Regions from separate parts of the Bradyrhizobium sp. Pha-3 genome, predicted to be linked through region 1. Evidence: riboswitches for the same ligand, from Rfam matches in the RefSeq annotation. Region 1 holds a riboswitch; the other holds the start of a gene.
The links. A riboswitch is a leader RNA that binds a small molecule or an ion and turns the genes downstream of it on or off. The one in region 1 is predicted to bind glycine.

Region 1 (4,416 bases):
GGACTCGCCGTAGAACGGGGTCTGGTTCAGCACGATCGCGCCGCTCTCGCCGGCCTTCAGGCTCTCGACCTCGGCGCCGTCCTTGATCAGCGCCGTCACCGCGCCTTCCGCGCTCTCGGTCTCGTAGCCCAAAAACTCCGTCGCGCCGAGCTTCTCGCGCAGCGGGAACCAAATCGCCTCGCTCGCCGCCTCGCCCGAACCGGCCCAGGAGGCACGCGCCTTCACGCGCTGCCGCTCCATCGCGTCGGTGAAAGACGCCTGGTCGACGCTGATGCCGCGCGACTTCAGCGCGTCCTGCGTCAGATCGAGCGGGAAACCATAGGTGTCGTACAGCGTGAACGCGGTGTCGCCGTCGAACATGTCGCCCTTCTTGAGGCCGGCGCTCTTCTCGTCGAGCAGCGACAATCCGCGCACCAGGGTCTTGCGGAAGCGGGTCTCCTCCAGCCGCAGCGTCTCCTCGATCAGCTTCTCGGCGCGCACCAGATCCGGATAGGCCTGGCCCATCTCGCGGACCAGCGCCCAGACCAGCCGATGCATCAGCGGCTCGCTCGCGCCGAGCAGCTGCGCATGGCGCATCGCGCGGCGCATGATCCGACGCAGCACGTAGCCGCGGCCCTCGTTCGACGGCAGCACGCCATCGGCGATCAGGAAAGCCGACGAACGCAGATGGTCCGCGATCACCCGGTACGACGCCACGTTCTGCGCGTTCGGCCCATGGCCGAGCGCCGACGCCGCCGCATCGATCAGGTTGCGGAACAGGTCGCTCTCGAACACGCTCTCGACGCCCTGCAGGATCGACGCCATGCGCTCGAGGCCCATGCCGGTGTCGATCGAGGGACGCGGCAGCGCCACGCGCTCCTCCTTGGTCACCTGCTCGTACTGCATGAACACCAGGTTCCAGAACTCCAGGAAGCGGTCGCCGTCCTCCTCGGGCGTGCCCGGCGGACCGCCCCAGATGTGCTCGCCGCGGTCGATGAAGATCTCGGAGCACGGACCGCACGGGCCGGTATCGCCCATCGCCCAGAAATTGTCCGAGGTCGCGATCCGGATGATGCGGTCATCCGAGAAGCCGGCGATCTTCTTCCAGTGGCCCGCCGCCTCGTCGTCGTCGTGGTAGACGGTGACGAGCAGCTTGTCCTTGCTCAGCCCGAACTCCTTCGTGATCAGGTTCCAGGCGAGCTCGATCGCGCGCTCCTTGAAGTAATCGCCGAACGAGAAGTTGCCGAGCATCTCGAAGAAGGTGAGATGGCGCGCGGTGTAGCCGACATTGTCGAGATCGTTATGCTTGCCGCCGGCGCGCACGCATTTCTGCGCCGTGGTGGCGCGCTGATAGGCACGCTTCTCGATCCCGGTGAAGACGTTCTTGAACTGCACCATGCCGGCATTGTTGAACATCAGGGTCGGGTCGTTGCGCGGCACCAGCGGCGACGACGCCACGACCTCGTGGCCGTTCGCCTTGAAGTAGTTCAGAAAGGTCGACCTGATCTCGTTGACGCTGCTCATGTTCATCCAATCGGAAATAGGGGCCGGCCAAGCGCAGAAAGGCGTCGTTTTCCGGCCGAACGCTTTTAGACATTGCCAGCTGCGGTGTCCAGAAACTGTGCAGGCGGATCATGGGCTTGCCGCGGCAGCACAAAGCCCATTGGATAGTTGCTGCAGCTGCGTTGACAGTCTTGGTGGCGCCGTGTTTTCTACCTACCTATACCTAGTCACGTCGGGAGAGACCGGCCTTACCGCCGGCGCCGAAGGAGCAACCGCCCCGGAAACTCTCAGGCAAAAGGACCGCGTGACGTCTGACATCTGGAAAGAGACGCTGGGGTTCGCCCCGATGCGTCCGCCGACGGGATAATACTCTCAGGCACAGCGACAGATGGGGCTTTCTGCAGGTTTCTCAAGGGGAAATAGGTCCCCGATGGGAACCGCGAGGGCCCTGTGATGCTTGTACGCGAAACTTCCCCGCTGAAACAGACCCCTCTGCACGCGCTGCACCTGGCGCGCGGCGCCAAGATGGTGCCGTTCGCCGGCTACGACATGCCGGTGCAATATGCGGCCGGCGTGCTGAAGGAGCATCTGCACACCCGCAAGGAAGCCGGCCTGTTCGACGTGTCGCACATGGGCCAGCTCGCGCTGAAGGCCAAATCCGGCAAGGTCGCCGACGCGGCGCTCGCGCTTGAAAAACTAGTGCCGCAAGACATCGTCGGTATCGCACCGGGACGGCAGCGCTACGCGCAATTCACCAACAATGACGGCGGTCTGCTCGACGACCTGATGGTCGCGAATTTCGGCGATCACCTGTTCCTGGTGGTCAACGCCGCCTGCAAGGCCGAGGACGAGGCGCATCTGCGCACTAGCCTCGCCGACGCTTGCGAGATCGTATCGCTGGCCGACCGCGCGCTGATCGCGCTGCAGGGGCCGAAGGCCGAATCAGCGCTGGCGAAACTTTGTGCAGATGTCAGTTCGATGAAATTCATGGACGCCGGTCCGCGCCGCGTCGGCGACGTCGACTGCTTCGTCTCGCGCTCCGGCTATACCGGCGAGGACGGCTTTGAGATTTCCGTGCCCGCAGACAAGGTGGAAGCCCTGGTCACCGCGCTGCTCGACAATCCCGACGTGTTGCCGATCGGGCTCGGCGCGCGCGACAGCCTGCGGCTCGAGGCCGGGCTGTGCCTCTATGGTCACGACATCGACACCACGACGACGCCGGTCGAAGGCGCGCTGGAATGGTCGGTGCAGAAGGTTCGCCGCAGCGGCGGCGCCCGCGCCGGCGGCTTCCCGGGCGCCGACAAGATTCTCGCGCAGTTCGCAAATGGCGCCGCGCGCCGGCGGGTCGGCCTGAAGCCCGACGGCCGCGCCCCGGTGCGCGAAGGCGCCGCATTGTTCGCCGATGCCGCCTCGACCGAGCAGATCGGCAAGGTGACCTCGGGCGGCTTCGGCCCGAGCCTCAATGCGCCGGTCGCGATGGGCTATCTGCCGACCGCCCTTTCCGCCGTCGGCACCACCGTTTTCGCCGAAGTGCGCGGCCAGCGGCTCCCGCTGAAAGTCGCCGCCACGCCCTTCGTCCCCAATACCTACAAACGCTAAACGCCAAAGGATCGATCCCCATGACGACGCTGTACACGTCCGACCACGAATGGCTCCGCATCGAGGGCGACGTCGCCACGATCGGCATCACCGACTATGCGCAGTCGCAGCTCGGCGACGTCGTGTTCGTCGAACTGCCCAAGGTCGGCCGCAGCCTGAAGAAGGCCGAGGCCGCCGCTGTCGTCGAATCCGTCAAGGCCGCCTCCGACGTCTACGCGCCGATCACCGGCGAGGTGGTCGAGGTCAACGAGGCGCTCGCCGCCGAGCCCGCGCTGGTCAATTCGGACGCCGGCGGCAAGGCCTGGTTCTTCAAGATGAAGATTGCCGACAAGGGCGAGCTCGGCGGCCTGATGGACGAGGCCGCCTACGCTGCGCACACCGCCTGAGAGAATGAAGCAGATTGCGACCACACCCCCACTGTCATCGCCCGGCTTGACCGGGCGACCCAGTACGCCGCGGCCCTTCGGCTTAATCACTGATGTCCCGGCGTACTGGATACCCCGCTTTCGCGGGGTATGACGGCTGACAACGAGGACCACGTCATGAACGCGCCCTTCAAGCCGATCAACGAAGCCGCCACCGATTTCGTCCGCCGCCACATCGGACCATCGCCGCGAGACATCAACGCGATGCTGGAGACAGTCGGCGCCGCGAGTCTGCAGGCGCTGATGAATGAGACGCTGCCGGCGTCGATCCTTCAGAAGGCGCCGCTCGATCTTGGCCGGGCGCTGAGCGAGACCGAGGCGCTCGCGCATATGAGCGAGCTCGCCGCGCAGAACCAGGTGTTCACCTCGCTGATCGGCCAGGGCTATTCCGGCACCATCCTGCCCGCGGTGATCCAGCGCAACATCCTGGAGAACCCGGCCTGGTACACCGCCTATACGCCGTATCAGCCGGAGATCAGCCAGGGCCGGCTCGAAGCCCTGTTCAACTTCCAGACCATGATCTGCGACCTCACCGGGCTCGACGTCGCCAACGCCTCGCTGCTCGACGAAGCGACGGCCGCGGCGGAAGCGATGGCGCTCGCCGAGCGCCACTCGCAGGTCAAGGCAAAGGTGTTCTTCGTCGACAAGGAGGTGCATCCGCAGACGCTGGCGGTGATGCGCACGCGCGCCGCGCCGCTGGGCTGGGCGCTGGTGGTCGGCGATCCCCTGACCGAGCTCGACAACGCCGATGTGCTCGGCGCGCTGCTGCAGTATCCGGGAACATCGGGCGCGGTGCGCGACCTCAAGCCTGCCATCGCATCGCTGCGCGCCAGGGGCGCGCTTGCGATCGTCGCGGCGGACCTGCTGTCGCTGACGCTGCTCACCTCGCCCGGCGAGCTCGGCGCCGACA
Region 2 (4,416 bases), 170 kb from region 1:
CAGATGGTAGCAGACTCACGGTAGAACTTGAGCAAGTCCCATGCCATCGGTGCTGCGGTTTTTGCGGTGCAGCTAATCAGTCCTGTTGGCCGCGATTATTCCTCCGGTGAAGTTCGAAGCAGTCCACTGGAAGGTGGATTGATTTCAGCTTTGCGCGCGTTGGCAGGCACGTCGAGCCCGCCACCGAATGACGGCGCCATCGGCGGCGCGTCGAGGTCGCGCCAATCGTCGATCGCCTGGGCCACCATCTGCGCCGTCGCCGCCGAGAGCGTCCAGCCGAGATGACCGTGGCCCGTATTGTAGAACACGCCCGGAATTCGTCCGGCGCGAACCACCGGCATCATGTTCGGCATCATCGGGCGCAAACCCGCCCATGGCACGACTTTCGACGTATCGATGTTTGGGAAATGATGCCGCACCCAGTCCACCAGCGGTTGAATGCGGTCGGCGCGAATGTCGCGGTTGAAGCCGTTGAACTCGGCGGTGCCGGCGACGCGGAAGCGGTCGGCGCCGAGCCGGCTGGTGACAATCTTCGCAGCTTCATCGAGCAGGCTGACGGTTGGGGCCGCATTCCGGCTTTGCGGCGCATCGAGTTGCACCGTGATCGAATAGCCCTTCACCGGATAGACATTGACGCGGTCGTTGAGCAGGCTGGCGAAGTGGCGGCTCGCCACGCCGGCGCAAATCACGATCCCGTCCGCTTGCAATTGATGCCGCGTCGCGACCACAGCATCATGTGAAGCAGCTTCGTTCCAGCCGATGCGGAAGCCGTCTTCGCCGCGTGCGATCGTGTCGACGTCGGCTTCGTGGACAAAGCTCGCGCCACGGCGGACGCAGGCGTCGGCAAGCCCGCGCGTGAATTTGTGGATATCGCCGGTCGCGTCCGACGGCGTGAAGAAGCCGCCATAGCAGGTTGTCCGCAGCGCGGGTTCGATGACGCGGATTTCGTCTGATGTCACCGGCCGGCGGTCGAGCCCGCCTTGCTGCAGCAGCGTGTTGACCTTGAGGCCCGCCTCGAACCCGGCCCTGTCGTGATAGACGTGCAGGATGCCGCGGCGCTCGAGATCGAAGGCGATGTTCTCGCGCTGTGCGATCGAGAACAGGTGCTTGCGCGCTTCGATTGCGAGCCGCGTGGTCTCGATGGTGTTGCTGCGATAGCGGCCGATGTGGCCGACGAACTCGCCGATCCAGGAATATTTGTGCCAGCTCGGCTTCGGGTTCATCAGCAGCGGCGCGTCGCTTCTGAGCATCCAGCGCAGACCCTTGAGGATGGTCGCAGCACTGTTCCAGACTTCGGCGTTGCTGGCGGAAAGCTGTCCGCCATTGGCGAACGAGGTTTCCATCGCGGCGTAGCGATGCCTGTCGAGGACAGTCACCTTGTAGCCGCGTTCAAGCAGGGCATAGGCCGTCGTTACGCCGGTGATGCCGGCGCCGATGATCGCGATATGTGGCATGATGGTTGTCAGGCTCCCGTGGGTTAGAGTCGCCGAACCACCGGTGAAACCGGCATTCGGCGCCCCATCTGTCACGGTACCTGAGAGCTTGATCCGCATCGGGCCGGAGCCAGAAGCGAACTATCCCCTTCGGTGGACGTCATAGCCCTTGATGTGCGGCCATGTTCGTCTCTCTCCAGATCGTCCTGACGATACAGTCCTTTTGCCTGAGAGTTTCCGGGGCGGTTGCTCCGTCGGCGCCGAAGGCAACAACACGAATGTTGTCGCTTCGATCTCTCCCGCATCATCGCGTTGGACGGCCGGACCGTAGGCGAAGCCTTAAAAATGGACAAGGCTAAATTTCGGTCCGGCAGTGCCAACGTGTTGTGCAGTGCAATCGATGTCAGTCCAGCGTCGCCAACAATGCCGCCATCAGGCGGCCGCGCTCGGCGAGGCTGTCGACCTCGATATGTTCGTTGAGCGTATGCGCATCGGCGCCGCGAACGCCGAGGCCGTCGAGCGTGGGGATGCCCATCGCGCCCGTGAAGTTGCCGTCCGAGCCGCCGCCGGCGCTGCCGTGCGGCAGATCGAGACCCATCGCCGCCGCAAGGCCCTTTGCCTTTTCATACAGCGCCATGGTGCCCGCGTCGGGCTCCCACACCGGGCGCGTGACGCCGCGCGTCACCTTGAAGGTCACGTCGTTGGCGGTGCCCGACAATGCCAGCATGCGCTCGACGCCACGGTCGAGATCGGCCTGGCGCTTGGCCATGCTGAGCGCTTCGCCGGTGCAGGTCGTCGCGACGCAATTGACCCACTGGCCGCCATGCACGATGCCGACCGAGAACGTGCAGTCCTCGGTGGTCATGCCGTCGATGGCGATGATCTGCCGCGCCATCTCGCGGATCGCGGAACGCCCGGAAGACAGCGTCGCGCCGGCATGGCTGGGCTTGCCTGTGGCTTCCAGATTGAAGCGCGCGATCGCATAGCGGCCGGTGACGACGCCGTTGTTCGGCCGACCGGGCTCCGGCACCAGCACGTATTTGTTGCGCGCGGCTTCCGCCTCGATGATGTCGCGCGTCGACGGCGTGCCGACCTCTTCATCGGGGGTGAACAGCACGGTGATCGGCAGCGGTGTCGTGAAGGAGGCGCGCGCCAACTGCCTGATCGCCTCGATCGACAGATAGTTGCCGCCCTTCATGTCGAAGATGCCCGGCCCGAAGCACTTGTTGCCTTCGCGCCGCCACTTCAGCTTTTCGATGGTGCCGACCGGGTGCACGGTGTCCAGATGGCCGGCGATCAGGATGCCGGGCTGGCCTTGTTTCGGATGGGGGAAACGGGCGCGGACGCAGCCCGCGAAGCCCTGGCGTCCGGCGATGCGCTCGATCGTCGCACCCATGATCGCCATCTCGCGGGCGGCGAGATCGAGCATGCGCTCGACCGCGGCCGCGTCCCAGGTCGGGCTTTCGCATTCCACCCAGCTGCGCAGGCCCTGCAGCATCGTTTCGGAATCAAAGGGGAGATTGGCTGGGTTCATCGTTTTTCTCTCTTGTTGTTCTGACGGCGCCGGCATCGCGCGCGCGTTACGAAAATCTCAGCCGACGATTTTGTAAAGCCAAAATCTGGCGTGCGGCCTCATTCGTTTGTGTACGTCCGATGCGACCTGAAACCGATTGACGCGCTTGGCGCTTGGTGCAAGTCTCGATTTCACAAGCCATACAGCATGTTAGTTCGCCTAAATAACGAACCGCATGCATAACGAATAAGCCGGCTTTGACCAGTTACATGTCAGGAGAGATTGCATGTTCCCTATCTCGCGTTGGAAGCGCCGCACGCTAGCGGCTGCGTTGTCGGCGCTCGCGCTGTCGTTCGCGCCGCAGGAATTGTCATTCGCACCGCAGGCGATGGCCGCGGGCAAGACCATCACCGCGGTGATGCATTCGGATCTGCGCGTCATCGATCCGATCATGACCACGGCCTACATCACCCGCGATCATGGTTACATGATCTATGACACGCTGCTGGCGACGGATTCCAATTTCAAGATCCAGCCGCAGATGGCGGACTGGAAGGTTTCCGACGACAAGCTGACCTATACGTTCACGCTGCGCGACGGCCTGAAATGGCACGACGGCGCGCCGGTCACCGCGGAAGACTGCGTCGCCTCGCTGCAGCGTTGGGGCAAGGTCGACGGCATGGGCCAGAAGCTGATGGACTTCGTCGCGAGCCTGGAGGCGACCGACGCCAAGACCATCACGCTGAAGCTGAAGGAACCCTACGGCCTCGTGCTGGAATCGATCGGCAAGCCGTCGTCGCGCGTGCCGTTCATGATGCCGAAGCGTCTTGCCGAGACGCCGCCGGACAAGCCGATCCCGGAACAGATCGGCTCCGGACCGTTCAAATTCGTGCAGGCGGAATTCCAGCCGGGCGTGAAGGCGGTCTATGAGAAGAACAAGGACTACGTGCCGCGCAAGGAGCCGGCGAGCTGGACCGCGGGCGGCAAGGTCGTCAAGGTCGACCGCGTCGAGTGGGTCACGATGGCCGATGCGCAGACCGCGGTGAACGCGTTGCAATCCGGCGACATCGATTTCATGGAGAACCTTCCGTTCGACATGCTGCCGGTGCTCGAAGCCAATCCGGATCTCAAGATCGACGTCCTGAACAAGTTCGGCTTCCAGACCCTCGGACGCATGAACTTCCTCTATCCGCCGTTCGACAATCCGAAGGTGCGCCGGGCTGCGTTCCTGGCGATGAACCAGAAGGACGTGCTCGACGCGCTGGTCGGCAACGCCAAGTACCAGAAGATCTGCGGCGCCTTCTTCGTCTGCGGCACGCCGCTCGAGACCGACGTCGGGGCCGAAACGCTGGTGAAGGGCAACGGCCTGGCGGAAGCCAAGAAGGCGCTCGCCGCGTCCGGCTATGACGGCACCCCCGTGGTGATCATGGCGCCGGGCGACGTCACGACGTTGAAGGCCCAGCCTGTCGT

Region 2: it holds a riboswitch for glycine, as region 1 does, so the genes downstream of both, ACE10X_RS27265 (D-amino acid dehydrogenase) here and gcvT (glycine cleavage system aminomethyltransferase GcvT) in region 1, are expected to answer to the same signal.

Annotation. Positions count from the first base shown of each region.
Region 1 is NZ_CP170151.1:5,909,246-5,913,661, forward strand. It holds gene alaS (alanine--tRNA ligase) at 1-1,503, opposite strand, end outside; glycine riboswitch at 1,706-1,794, shown strand; gene gcvT (glycine cleavage system aminomethyltransferase GcvT) at 1,936-3,081, shown strand; gene gcvH (glycine cleavage system protein GcvH) at 3,102-3,467, shown strand; gene gcvP (aminomethyl-transferring glycine dehydrogenase) at 3,624-4,416, shown strand, end outside.
Region 2 is NZ_CP170151.1:5,740,980-5,745,395, reverse strand. It holds gene ACE10X_RS27265 (D-amino acid dehydrogenase) at 96-1,553, opposite strand; glycine riboswitch at 1,521-1,635, opposite strand; glycine riboswitch at 1,639-1,745, opposite strand; gene ACE10X_RS27260 (M20/M25/M40 family metallo-hydrolase) at 1,837-2,967, opposite strand; gene ACE10X_RS27255 (ABC transporter substrate-binding protein) at 3,233-4,416, shown strand, end outside.